3 regions of the Rhizobium sp. USDA 4016 genome follow, and region 3 is predicted to be linked to each of the others. Evidence: predicted binding sites of a transcription regulator. Region 3 holds the regulator's gene; each other region holds the start of a gene.
What was found. Region 3 encodes LexA, which represses DNA repair genes until DNA is damaged. Its sites were predicted from a motif close to TGTTCNNNNTGTGTTCNG; they were not measured.
Positions count from the first base shown of each region.

Region 1: the regulator LexA is predicted to act here: its motif matches at 4,113-4,130, upstream of ACZ9DP_RS36005 (ImuA family protein).
Region 2: the regulator LexA is predicted to act here: its motif matches at 2,648-2,665, upstream of dnaE (DNA polymerase III subunit alpha).

Region 1 covers NZ_JBWCCY010000004.1:4,083,897-4,091,688, forward strand. Annotated here, with positions in the region: gene leuB (3-isopropylmalate dehydrogenase) at 1-45, opposite strand, end outside; gene ACZ9DP_RS35975 (IS110 family RNA-guided transposase) at 191-1,132, opposite strand; gene leuD (3-isopropylmalate dehydratase small subunit) at 1,383-1,991, opposite strand; gene ACZ9DP_RS35985 (hypothetical protein) at 2,081-2,311, opposite strand; gene ACZ9DP_RS35990 (HpcH/HpaI aldolase/citrate lyase family protein) at 2,423-3,346, shown strand; gene ACZ9DP_RS35995 (DUF1737 domain-containing protein) at 3,343-3,549, shown strand; gene ACZ9DP_RS36000 (metallopeptidase family protein) at 3,551-3,988, opposite strand; gene ACZ9DP_RS36005 (ImuA family protein) at 4,153-5,097, shown strand; gene ACZ9DP_RS36010 (Y-family DNA polymerase) at 5,108-6,556, shown strand; gene ACZ9DP_RS36015 (error-prone DNA polymerase) at 6,553-7,792, shown strand, end outside.
Region 2 covers NZ_JBWCCY010000004.1:2,419,621-2,427,412, forward strand. Annotated here, with positions in the region: gene dnaE (DNA polymerase III subunit alpha) at 1-2,422, opposite strand, end outside; gene ACZ9DP_RS27435 (hypothetical protein) at 2,728-3,306, shown strand; gene ACZ9DP_RS27440 (DUF5680 domain-containing protein) at 3,378-3,842, shown strand; gene ACZ9DP_RS27445 (ABC transporter ATP-binding protein) at 3,843-4,526, opposite strand; gene ACZ9DP_RS27450 (lipoprotein-releasing ABC transporter permease subunit) at 4,542-5,849, opposite strand; gene proS (proline--tRNA ligase) at 5,867-7,189, opposite strand; gene ACZ9DP_RS27460 (DUF1467 family protein) at 7,783-7,792, opposite strand, start outside.
Region 3 covers NZ_JBWCCY010000004.1:2,048,625-2,056,416, reverse strand. Annotated here, with positions in the region: gene lpxA (acyl-ACP--UDP-N-acetylglucosamine O-acyltransferase) at 1-763, shown strand, start outside; gene ACZ9DP_RS25395 (LpxI family protein) at 766-1,644, shown strand; gene lpxB (lipid-A-disaccharide synthase) at 1,632-2,807, shown strand; gene gltA (citrate synthase) at 2,833-4,122, opposite strand; gene lexA (transcriptional repressor LexA) at 4,931-5,647, opposite strand; gene ACZ9DP_RS25375 (VOC family protein) at 5,853-6,731, shown strand; gene kdsA (3-deoxy-8-phosphooctulonate synthase) at 6,728-7,573, shown strand; gene ACZ9DP_RS25365 (methyl-accepting chemotaxis protein) at 7,596-7,792, opposite strand, start outside.

The DNA of each region.
Region 1 (7,792 bases), 2.0 Mb from region 3:
ACCGATGCCGTCGCCCGGCAGCAGGAAAAGATTGCGCGCTGTCATGAAACCCTCCGCGGAAAAACAAGCTGCGGCTTCTTAGACCCCGCCGGACGCCATTTCAAGGAACAGAACGGCTGAATCGGTACGGTTTGCTGCCTCACGATGGCGATGTGCATCCCGGCTTGGAAGCAAAGAAAAAGCAACGGTGTTAGGCGTCAAGGGACGCTGCGCGGTATTCTCGCATCCTTGCGTTCAAGGTGATGATCATCTTTCGCATGACGGCGACAATAGCGAGCTTGGCGGGTTTGCCCCTGTTTCGGAGATTTGTATAAAAGGCCTTCATGGCGGGATCGAAGCGAATGGCTGGCAGAGCGGCGATGTACAGCGCGTCTCGAACTGGTTGCCTTCCTCCCGCGATCATGCGCTTGCCTCGCATCAGGCCACTGTCTCGGTTGAGTGGCGCGACGCCAACCAGCTTGGCGATCTGCCCCTTCTCCATCAGCCCCAGTTCGGGCAGACCTGCGAGAAGAAAGCATGCCGTGCGCAGGCCGATGCCCTTCAGCGACATCAGCACGTCGGCTTTGGCTGACAATTCTGGGTCCGATGCAAGACAGGCCGTCATGGCGTCCACCACGGCCTGCCGTTGGCTGAGCAAGAACTGCAGCGTCTGCTCGATCCAATCCCTCGTCCGGTCGTTCAGCTTTTCCCGGCGGTTCTTCTCCTGGACGATCATGTGCGACAATTGCTTGTAGCGTGACACCAGATCGGTCAGCTCGGCTTGCTCGACGCTGGGCTGGCAAAGCAGGCGTGTTTCCATGCGCCGTCCATAGTCGGCCAGAACGAAGGCGTCGATCTTGTCGGTCTTGGAAAGCTGACCGCCGGCGCGAGCGAACTGCCTGATTTGCTTGGCGTTGACACGCGCGACAGGCAGGCCCGCTGCCTGCAGCGCTTTCACGACACGACGCTCATAGCCACCGGTCGGCTCCAGAACCAGGCGCTTGATATCGTCGAAAGCCGCAAGGAAGGCGATCATTTCGGCAGTGCCCGCAGCCGTGTTGGCAAAGGTCGCATACTGCTCATCGGGCAGAAGGCAGATGTCAAAAGATGATTTCGATATGTCGATGCCGACAAAACGGTTAGTATAAGTCATGAGGCTGGTCTCCCTTATACGCGAGCGCAAAGCTCTCTCAACGGTTCGACGAAGCCTCGAAATGCGCAAAGGGTTCTGCTTTTTTGCGAACGAAAGTTCAGGCCGGGAGGCCCAACCGCTTTGCGCAACGCCATTGGGATGTTGCAACCACCCCAATGACAAACGAGGCCGGAACATCATTACGATGTTCCGGCCTCAAATGTATAAGCCGGGTTGAAGCCCGGCTTGATCGCATGCCGTGTTTGGGCGATTAAGCTGCCCAGGGACGCGATGCGGCGTTTGACTTTTCGAACTTGTCGATCGCAGAGGCCTTTTCCAGCGTCAGGCCGATATCGTCGAGACCGTTCAGCAGGCAGTGGCGCTTGAATTCGTCGAGGTCAAACTTGATCGAACCACCGTCCGGGCCGGTGATTTCCAGGTTTTCGAGATCAACCGTCAGGATGGCGTTGGAACCGCGCGAAGCGTCGTCCATCAGTTTGTCGAGGTCTTCCTGGCTGACCCTGATCGGGAGAATGCCGTTCTTGAAACAGTTGTTGTAGAAGATGTCCGCGAAGCTTGTGGAGATGACGCAGCGGATGCCGAAATCGAGAAGCGCCCACGGGGCATGCTCGCGCGAGGAACCGCAGCCGAAATTATCGCCGGCAACGAGAATCTTGGCATTCTGATATGCCGGTTTGTTGAGCACGAAATCCGGGTTCGGCGTGCCGTCTTCGTTGTAGCGGGCTTCCGCGAAGAGGCCTTTGCCGAGGCCGGTGCGCTTGATGGTCTTCAGGTAATCCTTGGGAATGATCATGTCCGTGTCGATATTGACGACCGGGAGGGGTGCTGCAACGCCCGTGAGCTTCACGAACTTTTCCATGGAAACCTGCCTTTGTATGCCGTTTTTCAACGATTGCTCCGGCAATAGAGCAAAACGCCGTAAAAATGAAGGAGAATCTTGGGACGCGTTTAGAGATCGATGATCGTGCCGCGGCCGTCGTTCCAGATGCGCATTTCGCGCTTTGGCTCAGCCTTGGCGCGGACGGGCGCCGGCTTCATCTTCATCGAAAGCGCGCGGCCGGCCATGAGCACGGTCAGGATACCGCCAACGGCGAGTGTCACCGAAAAGGTGAGAGCAGCGAGCGCCACGAATACAGTGATCCCCGCCAGCATGAGGAAGATGGAGCGTATATTCTGCATGAGTTTAGACCTTTCTTCGAAAGGAATGTGGTCGTTGTTTTTTATTTCTGCAAGTCAAGCATGGCTTTTTGTTGTCTTGTCACTCTTCACAAAGCTTGGCACACATTCGTGATGAGCCAGAATTCGCCCATCCGTTCCTTCAGTTTGCACCGCTCGGTGCTGAGCGTTCCCGCGATCAATCTCCGCGCTCTCGAAAAGACCCATGCGCTCGGTTGCGATGCCGTCATTTTCGATCTCGAAGATTCCGTGGCGCTGGAGAAGAAGGAGCAGGCGCGCGAAAACCTGAAAACCTTCTTTTCGGGCAAGCCACTTGCGAACAAGGAAAAGATCATCCGCATCAATGCGCTTTCGTCGGGTTTCGGCCATGCCGATATGGAGCTCGTACAGGCGCTGCGGCCGGATGCGGTGCTTTTGCCGAAGGTGGACGAACCGCAGGATGTCATGGCCGTGAGCGACCTTCTTGCTGATGCCGATGCGCCAGAGACCTTGCGTATCTGGGCGATGATCGAGACGCCGCGCGGTATCCTGAACGCGGCGGCAATCGCAGAGGCTGGCCGCACCCTGGGCTCGAGACTCGATTGCTTCGTCGTCGGGCTGAACGATCTGCGCAAGGAGACCGGCGTTCTGCCTCAACCGGGCCGAACCTATCTCGTTCCGTGGCTGATGCAGGTCATCCTCGCCGTGCGCGCCTATGGTCTCGATGCGATCGATAGCGTTTTCAACGATTTCAAGGAAACAGATGCCTTCGAGGCCGAATGCGCGCATGCCCGGGCCATGGGCTACGATGGCAAAATGCTGATCCATCCGATGCAGATCGAGGCTGCCAACCGGCACTTCGCTCCCGATGAGGCTGCCATCCGGGAGGCGGAAGAAATCATCGCCGCTTTCGCCGATCCTTCGGCCGAAGGTCTCAACGTCATCACTTTAAACGGCCGGATGATCGAGCGCCTGCATCTTGTCCAGGCGGAAAGCCTGGTCCATAAAGCCCGCCTGATTGCCGAACGCCAGACTATTGAACGAAAGCCTTTATCATGAAGCTCTATCGCCTTCTGACCGGCCAGGACGACGCCGCGTTCTGCCATCGCGTAACCGATGCCCTCAACAAGGGCTGGTCGCTTCACGGTGCACCGTCGCTGACCTACAATATTCAGACCGGCCAGGTGATTGCCGGCCAGGCGATCGTCAAAGAGGTCGAAGGCAAGGATTATCATCCGGAGATGAAGCTCTCCGAGCAATAGCTCAGCGCTCGACGGCCTCCTCGACGCTCGCTTCGATCCGCTCCATGTCGTCATCGCTCAGGCCGAAATGGTGACCGATCTCATGGATGAGGACGTGGGTGATGATGTCTCCGAGCGTTTCATCGTTTTCCGCCCAATAATCCAAAATGGGACGCCGGTAGAGGCGGATACGATTGGGCATCTCGCCGGTTTCGACCGTGAATCGCTCGGAAATACCCCGGCCTTCGAAGAGGCCAAGCAGGTCGAACGGCGTTTCCAGCGCCATATCCTCGAAAACATCGTCGTCGGGAAAATCTTCGATTTCGATCGTGAGATTGTCGGTGAGCGAGCGAAATTCATCCGGCAAGTGGCTATAGGCCTCCATCGCCAGGGACTCGAATGTGCTGAGCGTTGGGGCATGGCGGTCCCGCCAATCCTCGCTCTGGTCTATGCGGGCCATGAAAATTCCCTTCCTTTGGCGCCCATATAGAACCTTTGCGGTGGATTTTCGAGTGTGGAATCAAAGGCAGGAATAAATTCATAAGAATTGGTTGTTGACTCTTTTAGAAAGCTCTGGAATCCATAAGAACATAACAGGAACAATCTGACTTTGGAGTGAACGTCATGGCGCAGACGGCCGTGGCGCGCGAGCAGCTTTTTGCGCTCCGCGAAACCATTGCGAAACTCGAAGGCAAACCGGCACCGGCGCTTGCGGCGGCGGCACAAGAAGCTTTTGCGGCTGGTGATGAAACCTATTCGAGACCAGCAAAAACGCCGCTGCGTCTGTCCTTTGACATTCCAATTCTCGATGAAGCGCTCGAAGGCGGTCTACCGCTTAACGGCATTACCGAAGTCCGGTCTCTGATGCTGCGGGATGCAGCTGGCGCCAGCGGTTTCGTGCTGGCGCTTGCGGCCTGGCAGCAGCGGCAGGAGGCGGCGGATGGCATGCCGGTTTTTTGGATTGGTGACAGAATATGCACAATGGAAGCAGGGCATCCCTATGCTGTTGGCCTCAAGAATTTCGGATTGGAGCCGGAACGCTTTCTCATGGCCTCGCCACACAAGCTGGAAGAGGCGCTGTGGCTTGCCGAAACGGCTGTCGAAAGCGGCGTCTTCCCAGCCACGATCCTGGAGGTGCGCGGCAATCCGGCCCAATTCGGTCTTACAGAAAGCCGGCGATTGAGCATGCGGGCAAGGGCTTCCGGCCGCCCGCTTTTTCTGTTGCGGCAGGGCGGCGAGGAGGAGGCGAGCAGCGCCTTTTTCCGATTCCGTGCCGAACCTGCGCCAGCCAGCGCACGGCCTCTGCCGGATGGTTCGATGCTAGACGGCGGCATCGGCAATCCGGTTTTTCGTCTCATCCTGGAGAAGAGCCGCAACGCGGCTCCCCTCTCCTTTCTTCTGGAGTGGAACCCTCATGACCGCCGGTTTTTCCCCGTTAGCCAACCAGAGCGCACTCGTTCTCCAGGCGAGCAATCAGCGCATTCTGTCGCTCAGCTTTCCCCATCTTCCAACCGACAGGATCGCCCGCAAGAGGTGGGGTCTGTCCTGGCGTTCGGCCGGACGCCCTGATGCGCCGCCGATCGTCTGTTCTGGACGGCTCAACAATGCCATGCGCCTAACGGCGCTCGATGAGGTGGCGGAACGGATTAAACTGAAGAAAAACCAGGGAGTAGCAGAAGCGCGTGCCATATACCCGCTTCTGGATGTCATCGAGGAAGATCTGGCGGCCGATCGCCGGCTTCTCGAGGGCATCGCTGATTGGTGCGACCGTTATACGCCGCTGGTGGCATTCGACGGCAAGGACGGGCTGTTTCTGGATATTACCGGCTGCGCCCATCTCTTTGGCGGCGAAAGGGCCATGCTCAAGGATATCCTTTCCCGGCTCTTCCATATGGGGTTCGATGTCCGCGGCGCGATCTCTTCGTCGCCGGGCCTTTCCTGGGCCGTTTCCCGCTTCGGGGATGGTGGCGTGATCGAAACCGATCAAATGGAACATGTGCTGGCACCGCTGCCGGTCGCAGCCCTTCGGCTGGAGGAAGGGACCGTCGAGGCACTGAAGAAGCTCGGCCTCAAATATATCGTCGACCTCCTGTCTGCCCCACGCGCACCGTTGGCCCGCCGTTTCGGCGCGCAACTCCTGCTCAGGCTCGACCAAGCGCTTGGAGTGGAAGAGGAGCCGGTTTCCCCGCGGCGGCCCGTTGCCAGTCTTTCGGCCGAACGACGCCTCATCGAGCCGATCGGTACGGAAGAAGATATCCTCGCCGTCACCGGCCAGATCGCCCAATCACTGAAAGCCTCGCTTGAGGCACGCGGCGCCGGCGGCCGTGTATTCGAACTCGTGCTTTTTCGCGTCGACGGCAGGGTCTTCAGGATTCCCGTCGGCGCCTCACAGCCTCTCAGGGATCCGAAGCATATCGCTTCGCTTTTCAGCGAGCGTCTGCAGGCAATCCACGACGATCTCGATGCCGGCTACGGCTTTGAAATCCTGCGGCTGAATGTGCTGCGCCATGATCCCTTCAATGCGACCCAGGGGGATTTCGAAGGAGGCCGACAGAAAGAGACATCGCTTGCGGCGTTCATCGACAAAATCGCAGCCCGCCTCGGCGCGGATTGCCTGCAGAGATTTCAACTGCGCGAGAGCCATGTGCCGGAGCGGGCGGCGATTGCAATTCCCGCCATGGAAGGCGTTCAGGCACGCCGCAAGGCGGAGGATGGAAATCCTTTTCCTTCCAGAAGTGAGCGTCCCCTGCGGCTTTTTGCCAGGCCGGAGCAAGTGGAGGCCCTGCTTGCCGAAGTGCCCGACGGTCCGCCGCAAATCTTCCGCTGGCGGCGCATGCAGCATCGCGTGGCAAGAAGCGAGGGACCGGAGCGGCTTGCCATGGAATGGTGGATCGATGGCGCGGATGCCGAGGCACGCGATTATTTCCGCATAGAGGATGATGCCGGTCACCGCTTCTGGATCTATCGCGAAGGTTTTTACGGGCATGAACTTCCTCCTCGCTGGTTCATGCATGGGCTCTTTGCATGAGCACGACGCCCGCATTTTTCGAGATTGGTGCGAGAACGAACTTCTCGTTTCTTGAAGGAGCCTCCTGTCCCGAGGAGATGGTGGTGCAGGCAGCTTGCCTGAAGCTCGGTGGACTTGGGATTGCTGACAAGAATTCGGTTGCCGGGGTCGTGCGGGCGCATGCTCAGGCGGAGGAGATCAGGAAAAAATTCGAGAGGAAGGAAGCCGGCCTTCTGGAAGAGGACGAGAAGATGCAGATCATTCCCGATCCAATCCGCATCCAGCCCGGTGCGCGTCTCGTCTTTGCGGATGGAACTCCGGATGTTCTTGCCTATCCACGAAACAGGCGAGGATGGGCGCATCTCTGCCGTCTTCTGAGCGCCGGGAACCTAAAACCGGAGGCGGAGAAAGGCTCCTGCATTGTCACCGAGGCGGAGATCATGGAATGGGGAGACGAGATGATGCTCGCCCTTGTTCCTGACCGGCTCGTTGTGAATGATGCCGTTGGCCAGCAAGCATTTGAGAATTGCCTGCAGCGTTTTCGAAAACGCTTTCGGAAGACATTCCATATGGCGCTGGCGCCGGCTTATGACGGCCGCGACAAACAGGTTTTTGCAATCCTTTCCATGCTTGCCGCCCGCAACCGCATTCCGCTGATCGTGACCAATCAGCCTCTTTATCATCATCCTGACCGGCGGCCTCTCTCCGATATCGTGATTGCGATCCGCAAGCATGTTCCGATTGCCGAAGCCGGTTTCCTTCTGGCGCCGAATGCAGAGCGCTATCTCAAGGGAACGCGGGAAATGGTGCGTCTCTTCAAGGACTATCCCGACGCGATCGACAATACACGTGCATTCTTCTCCAGCTTGACCTTTTCGCTCAAGGAGCTGGAGCACAATTATCCGCCTGAAAACGATCCTGGCGAAACGCCGTATGAAACGCTCGAACGGTTGACCTGGGCCGGAGCTGCAAAGCGCTACCACCCGCAGCCTGTTCCGCAGAAAATCGTGACGCAGATCGATTACGAACTGGATCTCATCAGGCAGAAAAACTACGCTTCCTATTTCCTGACAGTTTACAAGATCATTCAACACGCCCGCTATAAGCTCGGGGTTCTGTGCCAGGGCCGCGGATCGGCTGCGAATTCGGTCATCTGCTATTGCCTTGAAATAACGGAAGTCGATCCGAACAAGGCCACCTTGCTTTTCGATCGGTTCATCTCGATGGACCGGGATGAACCGCCGGATATCGATGTCG
Region 2 (7,792 bases), 370 kb from region 3:
TATCGGTGTTCGACATATCGAGCGTCATCGACGCGGCCAGGAACTCGACCGGGTAATGCGCTTTCATATAGGCCGTCTGATAAGAGACGATAGCGTAGGCGGCGGCGTGCGACTTGTTGAAGCCGTAGTTTGCGAACTTTGCCAGCAGCTCGAAGATGTTGTCGGCTTGCGGCTTCGACACGCCGTTGCTGATGGCACCGTCGACGAAGCGTTCGCGCTGCTGGTCCATTTCCGCCTTGATCTTCTTGCCCATGGCGCGGCGCAGAAGATCGGCTTCGCCGAGCGAATAGCCGGACAGGACCTGGGCGATCTGCATCACCTGTTCCTGATAGACGATGACGCCCTGTGTCTCCTTGAGCAGGTGATCGATCATCGGATGGATCGACTCGACCTCTTCTTCCCCATGCTTGCGGGCATTGTAGGTCGGGATGTTTTCCATCGGGCCCGGGCGATAAAGGGCGACGAGGGCGATGATGTCCTCGATGCAGTCCGGCTTCATGCCGATCAGCGCCTTGCGCATGCCAGCACTTTCCACCTGGAACACGCCGACCGTTTCGCCGCGAGAGAGCATCTCGTAGGTTTTCTTGTCATCGAGCGGGATCGCGGCGAGGTCCACCTTGATGCCGCGTTTGGCTACGAAATCGACCGCAACTTTCAGTACCGTCAGCGTTTTCAGGCCGAGGAAGTCGAACTTTACGAGGCCGGCCTGCTCGACCCACTTCATGTTGAACTGGGTGACCGGCATATCGGAGCGCGGGTCGCGATACATCGGAACCAGCTTCGAGAGCGGCCGGTCGCCGATGACGATGCCGGCGGCGTGCGTCGAGGCGTGGCGGTAAAGGCCCTCGATCTTCTGGGCGATATCGAGCAGGCGCGCCACCACGGGCTCCTTCGCTGCCTCCTCCTGAAGCTTCGGCTCCTCCTCGATCGCCTTGGAGAGCGGCGTCGGATTGGCCGGATTGTTCGGCACCAGCTTGCAGATCTTGTCGACCTGGCCGTAAGGCATTTCCAGCACACGGCCGACGTCGCGGAGGGCAGCGCGCGCCTGCAGCGAACCGAAGGTGATGATCTGCGCCACCTGTGCGCGGCCGTATTTCTGCTGCACGTAGCGGATCACCTCTTCGCGGCGGTCCTGGCAGAAGTCGATGTCGAAGTCGGGCATCGAGACGCGTTCCGGATTGAGGAAGCGTTCGAAGAGCAGCGAAAAGCGCAACGGGTCGACGTCGGTGATCGTCAGCGCATAGGCGACGAGCGAGCCTGCACCGGAACCGCGGCCGGGGCCAACAGGGATATCATGCTGCTTTGCCCATTTGATGAAGTCCGCAACGATCAGGAAGTAGCCCGGAAACCGCATGCGCTCGATGACGCTGAGTTCGAATTCCAGCCGTTCGCGGTAATCCTTCTCCTCATAGCCGGGCGACATGCCGAGCGTCGAAAGGCGCATGTCGAGGCCCTCCTCCGCCTGCCGGCGGAGCTCCAGCGCTTCGGCGCGTTCCGCCTCCTCGGGATCGTCGGTGGCGCCGGTAAAGCGCGGCAGGATGGGCTTGCGGGTCTTCAGTACGAAGGAGCAGCGGCGGGCGATCTCGACCGTGTTTTGCAGCGCTTCCGGCAGATCGGCAAAGAGTTTCGCCATCTCCGCGCGGCTCTTCAAATAGTGGTCCGGCGTCAGGCGGAAGCGGCTGTCGTCCGAGACGATGGCGTTATGGGCAACGGCCATCAGCGCATCATGGGCATCATAATCGTCGCGCGTCGGGAAGAAGGCCTCGTTGGTCGCCACCAACGGCAGATCGTGCTCATACGCAAGCCCCACGACCTTCTGCTCATGGCGCTTGTCATAGGTTCCGTGGCGCTGCAATTCGACATAGAGCCGGTCTGGGAAGAGGCGCTTCAGGGCAAGCAGCCGGGTTTGCGCCTGCGCGGCATGGCCCTGCTTCAGTGCCCCATCGACGGGACCGCCAAGCGCACCCGTCAGCGCGATCAGCCCTTCGGTTCCGGCCTCTTCCAGCCAGGATGCCCTGATATGGACCGCCTGGTTGTCGTCGCCGCCGAGATAAGCGCGGCTGACGAGATCGACGAGCCGCTCGTAGCCTTCCGCGGTCGCGGCAAGCACGACGATCGAGGGCAGCTTGGCCAGCGCCTGCTGACCGCCGCGCCTTTCTGTCTCCAGGCCGTCCATATCGATCGACAGCTGGCAGCCGATGATCGGCTGTAGCCCCTCTTCCATCGCCTTTTGCGAAAATTCGAGAGCGACGAACAGATTGTTGGTGTCTGTGATGGCGATCGCCGGCTGGCTATCGCCCGATGCCTTGTAAAGGATCTTCTTCAGCGGCAGCGCCCCTTCAAGGAGCGAATAAGCCGAGTGGACACGCAGATGCACGAAACCCGGCGTACCGCCGACGAAGCCGCTCTGCGCATCCGCCATTTCATACCCTTCCAATCGCCCGAATGAATCGGTTTGCATTGTCGGCGTTGATGACAGCGATGTCCAGAAGCAGTCCCTTGTGCGGACCGCATGAAAGCGATGCGGTCCCCTGAAAACTTACAGTGCCATGAGGATCAACGAAAAGCTGGCAACGAACATTGCAATGGAGGTGAATGCTGCGATATCACGGATCATGTCAGTCATCTGGCTCTCCTTTACTCGTTATGTTTCCAATTTGTTCTGCTATTGTTCTGTTGTCAACAGGAATCATTTGCGCATAGTTAACGGCGGACCGGAGGAGAATTATGAGGGTTGTCATTGCATTCATCGCCATTCTCGTCGCAACGGCGACGTCGGCTGCGGACATAAACCCTGGCGCCATCGTCGATGGCGCGACGGGAGACTGGAACGGCGACGGCAAGCTGGATCTAGCTATCCTCGTCGCACCGGCCGATGCGGAGAGAAAAGAGCAGATCGGCATCTACATCTATCTGCGCGACGCCGACCACGAACTGCTCAGGCTTTCGGCAAGCGCGCCCAGTAAGATCTGGGGCAGCACGGATGCAGACGGCGTTTTCGGCCAAGAGCCCACGATCAAGGCTGCCGGCAAATCCTCCATTGCAGTCCATTCCCAAAACAGCGCGATCGGCCGCGAGCGCTGGGATCTGACGCTGACGCTTGCCTACCGCAACAAGCAATTCGTTGTCGCCGGTTACACCCACAATCACTACGACACGCTCGATCCCAATGCCGGCGGTTCATGCGACTACAATGCGCTGACCGGCAAGTTGCAGAAGAACGGAAAGGACGTGAAAGCCGCGCCGCGCGTGATCACCATCGAGCAGTGGAGCGACGAAACCGGTCAATCGATCTGCGGCCAATAGTCGCCAGTTCTCTTTTTGTTCTTTACAGGCATACGTTTTTGGGAGAGCTTCAGCGCGGGAGACCGAGAGCCATGAATCTTGCTGCATTGAACGGCTTCATCGTCGAAGCGAAGGCAAATACCTATGTCGGCGGCGGGAGAAAGCTGGACCCCTGCCGCAGCGGATCGCACGACATCGGCTACGAGCGCGGAGAATGGCGCTATCTCGACAGCTATTTTGGCGGAACGGATTTCGCCGGACAAGAAGTCGTGTGGCTGGGCGGCGAGCCCGTCTGGGTGATGAACTATTTCGGCCGCATTGTCGAGCCGACGCTGATCGATGGGGAGAAGGCAGGCGCCGTCATCAAAGCCGCGCTTTCGACGATGTATGCCGAATACAGTCGCTTCCTGGGCGGCATGGAATTCGAGCATGCCTTCGGCTTTTATGCCGACCACAGCACCGGCGATTGCGATCACTTCAGCGGACGGGAAATGATCATCGTTGCAGAGCGGAGAGCCTACGAGCTGGACTACCGAGGCGGCCTCATCCGCCCCTAATCAGAACTCGACAACCTTACCGTCGCTGAGGGTCACGCGACGGTCCATGCGGCCGGCGAGTTCGTGGTTATGAGTGGCGATCAGCGCTGCAAGACCGGACTGGCGGACGAGCGCCTCCAGCGCATCGAACACGTAGCTCGCAGTCTCGGGATCGAGGTTCCCGGTCGGCTCGTCGGCGAGAAGCACGGTCGGCGCATTGGCAACCGCGCGCGCAATCGCGACCCGCTGCTGCTCGCCGCCCGAAAGCTCGCCGGGACGATGGCTGGCGCGGTGGCCGATGCGCATATAGTCGAGCAGCTGCTTTGCGCGTTCGCCCGCCTCCTTTCGCGGCAGACCGGCAATCATCTGCGGCATCATGATATTCTCGAGGGCCGAAAACTCCGGGAGGAGATGGTGGAACTGGTAGACGAAGCCAATCTCGCTGCGGCGGATCGCCGTGCGCTTCTCGTCGGTCAGCCCTTCACAAACTTGACCGTTGACGATGACTTCGCCGCCGTCCGGATGCTCCAGCAGGCCCGCGACATGCAGCAGCGTCGATTTGCCGGTGCCCGAAGGAGCGACCAGGGCGACGATCTCGCCGCTGTGGAGGGTAAAATTGGCGCCCTTCAGAATGGTGAGCACGGTATCGCCCTGGCCATAGTGACGCTCGACGCCGGAAAGCTTGAGAACGACGTTCCGTTTCATTGAAATCAGCATTCCTTATTCGTAGCGGAGCGCCTGCACCGGATCGAGCCGCGAGGCCCGCCAGGCGGGGAAAATGGTCGCGAGAAAGGAGAGCGCCAGCGCCATGACGACGACAGAGACCGTCTCGCCGAGACTCATCTCGGCCGGCAGCTGGCTCAGGAAATAGAGTTGCGGATTGAAGAGCACGGTGCCCGTGACCCAGGAGAAGAACTGGCGGATCGACTCGATGTTGATGCAGACGACGACGCCGAGCAGCACGCCAGCAATAGTGCCGACGATGCCGATCGCAGCACCGGTCATGAAGAAGATGCGCATGATGGCGCCGGACGTCGCGCCCATGGTGCGCAGGATCGCGATATCGCTGCCCTTGTCCTTCACCAGCATGATCAGGCCGGAGATGATGTTCAGCGCCGCGACCAGAACGATCAGCGTCAGGATCATGAACATCACATTGCGCTCCACTTGCAGGGCGGAGAAGAAGGTCTGGTTGCGCTGGCGCCAATCGGTGATGGCGATCTGACGGCCTGCCGCTTCCTCCACCTTGGGGCGGAGATTGTCGATATCGTCGGGATTGTTGGCGAAGAGCTCGATCGACTGAACGAGGCCCTCGGCATTGAAATAGAGCTGCGCCTCCTCAAGCGGCATATAGATAATCGCCGCGTCATATTCCGACATGCCGATCTCGAAGATGCCGGAGACCGTGTAGGATTTGACGCGCGGATTGATGCCCATCGGCGTCACGTCACCTTCCGGTGAAATCAGCGTGATGGTGTCGCCTGCCTGCAGACCGAGCTGCTCCGCCATGCGCGAACCGACGAGAACGCCCTGCCCCGAAGCAAATCCGACGAGGTCTCCGGACTTGATATTGTCGGAAACCGTCTTGAGCTTGGTCAGGTCTTCGGCGCGGATGCCGCGCACCAGTGCGCCGGTTCCAGCACCGGCCTGGCCCGACGCCAGCGTCTGCCCCTCGACCAACGGCAGCGCCATCCTGATGCCGGGCACCGCCGCGAACCTGTCGGTCAATGCCGCATAGTCGGTAAAAGGTCCGTCCACCGGCTGCACGATCATATGGCCGTTGATGCCAAGAATGCGCGAGATCAGCTCGGTGCGGAAACCGTTCATGACCGCCATGACGATGATCAGCGTCGCAACGCCCAGCATGATGCCGACGAAGGAAAAGCCGGCGATGACCGAGATGAAGGCTTCCTTGCGGCGCGCGCGCAGATAACGCCACGCCACAAGGCGTTCGAAGGCGGAAAATGGCCTGACCGCCGGACCGAAGCCGGATTTCGAACCCCGCTGGTCCACCGCCGCATCTGCCATTTCGCCTCCGTTTGGCCTTACGCCAAGAGCTTGTTGATCGCCGCGTCGATCGTCATCGTTTCGCGGGCACCGGTCTTGCGGTCCTTGAGTTCCACTTCGCCGTTCGCGACCGCGCGCGGGCCGGCGATGATCTGCATCGGTATGCCGATCAGGTCGGCGGTGGCAAATTTCGTTCCGGCGCGATCATCGGTATCGTCATAGAGAACGTCCTTGCCGGCCTTCGAAAGCGCCGCGTAGATCGTCTCGCATGCTGCATCGCAACCGGCATCGCCCTCCTTCATGTTGATCACGAGCGCATCGAACGGCGCAACAGAAGTCGGCCAGATGATTCCGTTGTCGTCATGCGATGCTTCGATGATGGCGGGAACAAGGCGTGTCGGCCCGATACCGTAGGAACCCATGTGAACAGTGTGTTCCTTGCCATCTGGCCCCTGCACCTTGGCGCCCATCGGCTCGGAATATTTCGTGCCGAAATAAAAGATGTGGCCGACTTCGATGCCGCGCGCCGAAAGACGCTCGGTTTCCGGGATGGCGTTGAATGCTGCTTCGTCGTGCATCTCCGAGGTGGCTGCATAGACAGAGGTCCACTTGTCGAAAATCGCATTCAGGCCGGCGGCATCGTCGAAATCGGTATCGGCCGGCGGGATATCGAAATTGACGAAATCCTTGTGGCTGTACACTTCCGATTCGCCGGTCTCCGCGAGAATGATGAATTCATGGCTGAGATCGCCCCCGATGGGACCGGTGTCGGCGCGCATGGGAATGGCGCGCAGCCCCAGGCGGTCGAAGGTGCGCAGGTAGGCCGTGAACATCTTCTTGTAAGAGTGCTCGGCGCCTTCACGCGTCAGATCGAAGGAATAGGCATCCTTCATCATGAACTCGCGCGAGCGCATCGTGCCGAAACGCGGGCGGATCTCGTCGCGGAACTTCAGCTGGATGTGATAGAGGTTCAGCGGCAGGTTCTTGTAGGACTTGACGTAGGAACGGAAGATATCCGTCACCATCTCCTCATTCGTCGGTCCATAGAGCATCGGCCGGTCCTGGCGGTCCTTGATACGCAGCATTTCCTTGCCATAGGCGTCGTAGCGCCCGCTCTCCTGCCAGAGCTCGGCGGACTGCAGCGTCGGCATGGAAAGCTCGATCGCGCCGCTACGATTCTGCTCCTCGCGGATAATCGAGTTCACCTTGTCGAGAACGCGCTTGCCGAGCGGCAGCCAGGAATAAATGCCCTGCGACTGCTGGCGGACCATGCCGGCGCGCAGCATCAGCCGGTGGGAGACGATTTCCGCCTCCTTGGGGTTTTCCTTGAGGATGGGCATGAAATAGCGGGACAGACGCATGACGGATTCCAGAGCAGTTGGGATTCCGCTCTCATGCGGAATCGACGGCGATCGTTGATATCGGGAGCGTCATAACCGCTTCGCGGCCGGAAAGAAACCCGCGTGACGCGCGAGCAGCCTATCGTAGACGCAAGTTTGCGGCCGAAAAATGCCTATGCGAAAAAAAGCGGGCATTTCTAAAGGTTTGCATCAAAATCTTGTCAACAGGTATTTTTTTCTCAAGTGTAGCAAAAATGCAAAAAAAGCTGATGACAAAGCTTAATCTTTGAGCTAGCTTTAGCTCACAAAACAGGCAGGGAGATTAAATTCCTGTCGAATTCGCGGTCAAGTCTTGGGAGGATCAGATCTTAGGCGCGCTCGTCGCAGCCCCGGCAACGGTTACAGATCACGCGATACTTAAAACAAGGCTTTCAGCCTTGTTTTTTTTTGGTTTTTCCAACCTAACTCGACGCAGAAAAGCCCTAGGTCTTACCTTACGGCAAGGCGTCATGCCGTTGCGTGAGTTTCTCTGCGTCATTTCCGTGACGCCCGTATGACTGCTCCGACTTTCCGGCAAGTTTACATATGCTCAAAGATTGAGCAAAAGCTCCATTTTATCGGAAG
Region 3 (7,792 bases):
CGCGGTCATCGGCGAAGGCGTGACCGTCGGTCCGTTTTGCCATGTCGGTCCGAAGGTTGTTCTTCATGACAATGCCGAACTGCTGGCGCATGTCGTGGTGACCGGCAGAACCGAGATCGGCAAAGGCACCCGGATTTTCCCGATGGCGGTCATCGGCGGCGACCCCCAGAGCGTGCACCATGGCGGCGAGGAGACGACGCTGACGGTGGGCGAGAATTGCACCATCCGCGAAGGCGTGACGATGAATACCGGCACCGCAGATTTCGGCGGCAAGACAATCGTCGGCGACAACAACCTGTTTCTCGCCAATTCTCATGTCGCCCATGACTGCCGTGTCGGCAATCACGTCATCATGTCGAACAATGTCATGCTCGCCGGGCATGTGACGATCGAGGATCGGGTCATTCTCGGCGGCGGATCGGCCGTGCATCAGTTCACGCGTGTCGGCCGCCAGGCCTTCGTCGGCGGCCTTTCGGCTGTCAGCTACGATGTCATTCCGTATGGGATGCTCAATGGAAATCCCGGTTTGCTGGGCGGTCTCAACGTTGTCGGCATGACGCGGGCCGGGATTGATCGCGCTGTCATCCATACGGTGCGGCGCGCTTACAAGGCGATTTTTGAAGGATCAGGTTCGATCCGCGACAACGCGGCAGCGATCCGCGACGAATATGCCGATTGCGAGCCGGTGATGCATATCCTCGATTTCATTGCCGCGGAAAGCGACCGCGCGCTGTCATCGCCGACGCGAGGACAGAAAGGCTGACCTTGTCTCCCGCCGGTGATACCGACAAAGGCCGTCTGGCGATCATTGCGGGAAACGGTCTTCTGCCGTCTTATGTCGCCGAGGCGGCGCGGGCAGCCGGCGAGGATCCATTCGTGATTTCGCTGAAGGGTGAACTTGACCGGTCATGGGAGGACTATGACCATGCAGTCATCGGCGTCGGTGATTTGTCGGCGCTGGCAGAAATTTTCAAGCGCAACAACATCACCCGCGTCGTCATGTCTGGCGGCGTTCGCCGTCGCCCCGAATGGCGGGAAGTGAGGCCAACCTGGCGGACGGTCGCAAAGATGCCGGGTGTGGTGCGTACGCTGCTTTCGGGCGGCGACGATACGGTGTTGCAGATGGTCATCAAGCTCATCGAAGACGACGGCCGGCGCGTCGTCGGCGCGCAGGATATTGCCCCCGACCTGCTGGCGGCTGTCGGGCCGATCGGCGTCATGTCGCCGGGGAATGACGACAAGATCGATATCCTGAAGGCGGCAGCAGCCGCCGAAGCGCTTGGTGCGCTCGATGTCGGGCAGGGCGCAGTCTCCGTCGGCGGACGCATCGTGGCGCTCGAAGGCGCGGAAGGGACCGACGGAATGCTTGAGCGCGTCGCATCGCTGCGTAGCGCCGGGCGTATATCGCCGCGCCGCCGTGGCGTGCTGGTCAAGCTCTGCAAGCCGCAGCAGGATGTCCGCGCCGACCTTCCGTCGATCGGCCTCTCCACGGTGACGAATGCCAAGGCGGCGGGCTTGGCGGGAATTGCAATCGAGGCGGGACGTGCCCTCGTGCTGGATCGCCAGGCTGTGATCAGGGCAGCCGACGAAGCCGGGCTTTTTGTCTGCGGGCTCGATCGCGGCCTACCGTCATGGGGGCTGTGATGAAGATCGCGATTGTGGCAGGCGAGGTTTCCGGAGACCTTCTCGGCGCCGATCTCGTGGCTGCGCTGAAGCGCAGGCATGCCGGGATTGAGCTTGTCGGCGTCGGCGGCGACGCGCTGGAGGCACAGGGGCTGAAGTCGCTCTTCGACTTCTCCGAGCTTTCGATTATGGGCGTCACACAGGTGCTTGGAAACTTGCCGAAGCTTGTCGCCCGCATCAGGCAGACGACGGCTGCAATCATTGCGGCAAAGCCCGATATTCTGATCGTCATCGACAGCCCGGATTTCACCCATCGCGTTGCCAAACGTGTTCGCGAAGCCCTGCCGGAACTCCCGGTCGTCAATTATGTCTGTCCCAGCGTTTGGGCGTGGAAGGAATATCGCGCCCAGCAGATGCTCGATTATGTCGACCATGTGCTGGCCATTCTGCCATTCGAGCCCGCGGTGATGGAGCAGCTCGGCGGACCGCAGACGACCTATGTCGGCCACCGGCTGACGGCGGATGCGGATTTGATTGCCGCCAGGCGCGGCCGGGCAGAAAAGCTCAAGACCGTCGCGGAGGGCCGGAGAACGATCATGCTGCTCCCGGGCTCGCGCTCGTCGGAGATCACAAAGCTGCTTCCCTATTTTCGCGATGCCGTCAATGAGCTCGTCGCCCGCGGTGGCACAATGCGGTTTCTCATGCCGACCGTCAGCCGCAGGGAATCGATGGTTCGCAACCTCGTGAAGGACTGGGAAACGAAACCGGAGATCCTGACTGGCAATGAACAGAAATGGCGGGCTTTCGCGGAGGCCGATGCGGCAATGGCTGCCTCGGGGACTGTCATCCTCGAGCTTGCACTTACAGGCGTGCCGACAGTCTCAGTCTATAAGACAGACTGGATCATCACTATGATGACGCGGCGCATCAAGACGTGGACAGGAGCAATTCCTAATCTGATCGCCGACTATGCCGTCGTCCCGGAATATATCAACGAGGTCGTTCGTGGCGCGAGCCTGGCGCGCTGGATGGAACGCCTTTCCAGCGACACGCTCCAGCGGCGCGCAATGCTCGAAGGTTTCGACCTTGTCTGGCAGCGCATGCAGACGGAAAAGCCGCCGGGCGAGAAAGCGGCGGATATCGTTCTCGACATTCTGGACAAGAAAAAACCCGGCCGTCTCTGACCGGGTTTTTTCGGGCGGAAGCGGCTTAGCGCTTCGAAACCGGAACGTAGTCGCGCAGCGGTTCGCCGATATAGAGCTGGCGCGGACGGCCGATGCGCTGCTGTGGATCCTCGATCATCTCGTTCCACTGGGCGATCCAGCCGACCGTGCGGGCCAACGCAAAGAGCACCGTGAACATCGTCGTGGGGAAGCCCAGCGCCTTCAGCGTGATGCCCGAATAGAAGTCGATGTTCGGGTAGAGCTTCTTTTCGATGAAGTATTCGTCGGTCAGCGCGATGCGTTCCAGCTCCATCGCGACTTCGAGAAGCGGATCGTCCTTGTGACCGAGTTCGGCGAGAACCTCATGCGTCGTCTTCTGCATGATCTTGGCGCGCGGATCGTAGTTCTTGTAGACACGGTGACCGAAGCCCATGAGGCGGAACGGGTCATTCTTGTCCTTGGCGCGGGCGATATATTCCGGAATGCGCTCGACCGAGCCGATTTCCGAAAGCATGTTGAGCGCCGCCTCGTTGGCACCGCCATGAGCCGGGCCCCAAAGGCAGGCAATGCCGGCCGCGATGCATGCGAACGGGTTGGCACCCGAAGAGCCGGCGAGGCGAACCGTCGAGGTCGAGGCGTTCTGCTCGTGATCGGCGTGCAGGATGAAGATACGGTCCATGGCGCGCGAGAGGACCGGGTTCACGACATATTCTTCGCACGGTACCGCGAAGCACATGCGCAGGAAGTTCGAGGCGTAGTCGAGATCGTTCTTCGGATAAACGAACGGCTGGCCGATATAGTACTTGTAGGCCATCGCCGCGATAGTCGGCATCTTGGCTATCATGCGCAGGCTTGCGACCATGCGCTGATGCGGATCGGTGATGTCTGTCGAGTCGTGGTAGAAGGCAGACAGAGCGCCGACACAGCCGCACATGACGGCCATCGGATGGGCGTCGCGGCGGAAGCCGGTGAAGAAGCGAGACATCTGCTCGTGCACCATGGTGTGATGCGTGACGCGGTAGTCGAAATCCTTCTTCTGGGCAGCCGTCGGCAATTCGCCGTAAAGCAGCAGATAGCAGACTTCCAGGAAGTCGCCATGTTCGGCAAGCTGTTCGATCGGGTAGCCGCGATGCAGCAGAATGCCTTCATCGCCGTCGATATAGGTGATCTTCGATTCACAGGAAGCGGTCGAGGTGAAACCAGGATCGTACGTGAAGGAACCGGTGTTTTTATAGAGTGCACCAATATCGATGACATCCGGACCGATCGTTCCGCTTTTCACGGAAAGATTGGCGGTTTTGTCGCCGATTTTGATTGTTGCGCTTTGATCCGTCATGCTGATCCTCCAAACTGGCGGTGGCGCCATAAAAGCGCCATAGGGTTAAGCGTCCTCTCCGATAGCTATATGATCACGGCGCCAATGCCAAGTTACCGTGGCGCCATTTTGTGCATCGCAGTATCAACTTTTAGACACTCCTGCGATGCCGGAGGCGCATAGCGGAAGCCAATGATTTAATTCGGCTTTTTGCAATCCAGTTTTTTGGACTTTTTTCAATCGATTATTGTTGCTGAAACGCCCTCAGGGCTGCATTCTGGTTGTATTCATAGGGTGTCAGCGGGCTGGGTGCATGCCGGAGTTGAAAACGGCCGAGCTGCGCATTCCGCTTCAGCAGATGTCGCGGAGGCTTTCGGCCTGCAAATGGCGAGCTAAGGAGCCGCTCAGGGCACACGCCTGCGCTTTGCGACGGTTTTTTCGGGCTTGGGGCGGCGATCTGGTTTGCGTCCGGCACGAATGTTTCGCTCAGCGCTTTGGCTTTGACCGATCGCAGCCGTGAGGGCGCTGCGACCCGCGAAAGACGGAGGGAAAGCGAAATTTTCACCGGAACAGCAGGAAGAGGCAAGAAATGCGATGCGGAACGGCGCCACGCCCGGCTTGCGATGCCGCGGACATCGTCGTCACGCGGGCAAGGCTGCGGTTCGGCGCCTGCCGATGCGGCGCAGTGCATTTCGCGAATGAAACCTTGCGGAAAACCGGTGCCGTCGAACCGTGCTTTGGACAACCGCCTTCGAGAAACTCGATCGCCCCTAGAGCCGCCACGCCTATGAGTGGCGCGCCGTCGCCTTTGCCGGCGACGCGCTGCCGGTCAATGGTAGCGGCGGATAAGGCCGACGAGCTTACCCTGAACCTTTACGCGATCCGGTCCAAAGATGCGCGTCTCGTAGGCGGCGTTCGCCGCTTCCAGCGCGATGGACGCACCCTTGCGTCGGAACCGCTTCAGCGTCGCTTCCTCGTCATCGACCAGTGCCACGACAATGTCGCCGGGATTGGCGGTGCTGGTGTTGCGGATGATGACCGTGTCGCCATCGAAGATGCCAGCATCGATCATCGAATCGCCCTTGACCTCAAGCGCGTAGTGTTCGCCGGAGCCGAGCATATCGGCCGGAACGTTGATGTCGTGCGTGTTGTTCTGGATCGCCGAGATCGGCACGCCTGCCGCAATACGGCCCATGACGGGAACCGAAATGGAGCTGGTATTGTCTTCGTTCGCCGGCTTCGGCGCGGCGGCAGCAGGCTGCGGCTTGCCGAGGCTGCCCTCGATGACGCTCGGCGAAAAGCCGCGGCGGGGCTGGATGCTCGGGCTGTAGGCTTCCGGCAGCTTGATCACTTCAAGCGCGCGGGCGCGATTCGGTAGGCGACGAATGAAACCGCGCTCTTCCAAAGCGGTAATCAGCCGGTGGATGCCGGATTTGGACGCGAGATCCAGCGCATCCTTCATTTCGTCGAACGATGGCGGAACGCCGGATTCCTTCATACGCTCATGAATGAAGAGGAGAAGCTCCTGTTGTTTGCGTGTCAGCATCGAAGTTTAACCCCAAATTCGTGAAACAAAGCCAGAACGGACACTATATGTTCCATATGTGTTCCGCAAGTACCTAAATTTTCGTAAAACTTCGTCTCAACTGCGTTCATTTTTGGAAACTTTTGTTTGCCGGATCAGCGCTTTCAGCTTGCATTGACCACATAGCGGCACACATCTTCAGCACATTAAATGGAGACCTGACGCCATGCTGCATCCGTTGGATCATCTTGTTCTACCGGTCACCAACATCGATCTCGCGCGGGAGCGGCTGGGACGATTGGGGTTCACGGTTGCCGCCGAGGGCCGTCATCCTTTCGGCACGGTGAATGCTTGCGTTTTTTTCGCCGACAAGACCTATCTCGAGCCGCTTGGTGTCGCGAGCGCGAAAGAATGTGAAGAATCAGTGCGGCACGGAAACGTCTTTGTGGCGCGCGACCAGGCCTTTCGTTTCCGGTGCGGCAATGACGGATTCTCTGCGGCCGCATTCAGCACGGAGGACGCGGACGCCGACCATGCTCATTTCGTGCGTGCGAGAAAGAGCGGCGGCGCCATGTTGGAGTTTTCGCGCCTGATCAAGATGCCGGACGGGTCGCAATCGACAGGCACTTTCAAGCTTGCCTTTGCCGCCGATCTTCGGGTGCCGGATTTCTTCCTCTTTGACTGCCAGCGCATCAACGCCTTTCCGGCCGATCGGAGCGCGCTGGAAAAGCATGCGAACGGTGCAACCGGTATCTCGGAGATGGTGCTAAGCGCGCCCGAGCCTGAAGCCTTCGGCTCGTTCCTTCAGTTGGCCGTGTCTACGACGGAAATCGAGCGGACACCGTTTGGCGTGGCGATCGCGGCAGCGAATGCCAGGATCAGTCTTCTGTCGCCGGAAGGGATGGAGGCTTATTTCGATTCGGTGCCGTTATCCGTGGATAAGGGGCTAAGAGGCAGCGCTATCGTTTTCCGCACCACCGATCTTGCCGTGACAGAAGCGCTTTTGGCTGATAACGGGATGCCCTATACACGCAAGAACAACAGAGTCCTGGTGAAGCCTGCGCCCGGCCAAGGTGCGATCTTCGCCTTCGAGGAGATCCGATGAGCAATACGAATTCCGAAGTCGCAGTCGGCGAAGGTGCCGGCCGCGTCGTATTTTCAAACAGTGGCAGGCTGTCGCTGATCGCCGGCGCATGCGAAATGGAGAGCCGCGACCATGCCTTCATGGTTGCGGGCACGCTCAAGGAGCTTTGCGGCAAGCTCGGCATCGGGCTCGTCTACAAGACCTCCTTCGACAAGGCGAACCGCTCTTCGCTGTCGAGCAAACGCGGTATCGGTCTAGAGAAGGGCTTGGAAGTCTTCGCCGACCTCAAGAAGGAACTCGGCATTCCGGTTCTGACAGATATCCATTCGGAAGAGCAATGCGCGCTGGTCGCCGAGGTCGTGGACGTTCTGCAGATCCCGGCCTTCCTCTCCCGTCAGACGGACCTGCTTGTCGCAGCCGCGAAGACCGGCCGTGTCATCAACGTCAAGAAGGGCCAGTTTCTCGCTCCCTGGGACATGAAGAATGTTCTCGCCAAGCTAAATCAGAGCGGCAATTCGAATGTTCTGCTTTGTGAGCGTGGCGCGTCCTTCGGTTACAATACGCTGGTCTCGGACATGCGCTCGTTGCCGATCATGGCGGCCATGGGGGCTCCGGTCATTTTCGATGCGACCCATTCCGTGCAACAGCCCGGCGGCCAGGGCACGACGTCGGGCGGGGAGCGCCAGTTCGTCGAGACGCTGGCGCGGGCGGCAGTTGCGGTCGGAGTTGCAGGTGTCTTCATCGAGACCCACCAGGATCCGGACAATGCCCCCTGCGACGGCCCCAACATGGTGTATTTGAACGACATGCCGCGGCTTCTGGAAAAGCTGCTGGCCCTCGACGCCGTCGTCAAGGCGGCCTGATACTGGCGGAAGGTGCCCGCCGTCAACCGGCGAGCGCCATCCTTTGGCTTGAGTACGACCGCGTTGCGGCGGACGCCGTTACGTCGTCGAGAAGGAAACGGGCCAGCAGGTGATTGAGGTGTATCGCCTCGTCACCGAGCTCGCGGCAGGCGGCACTTGTGTGTTCAACCATCGCCGCGTTCTGCTGCGTGACGCTGTCCATAGTGTTGACGGCGGCGT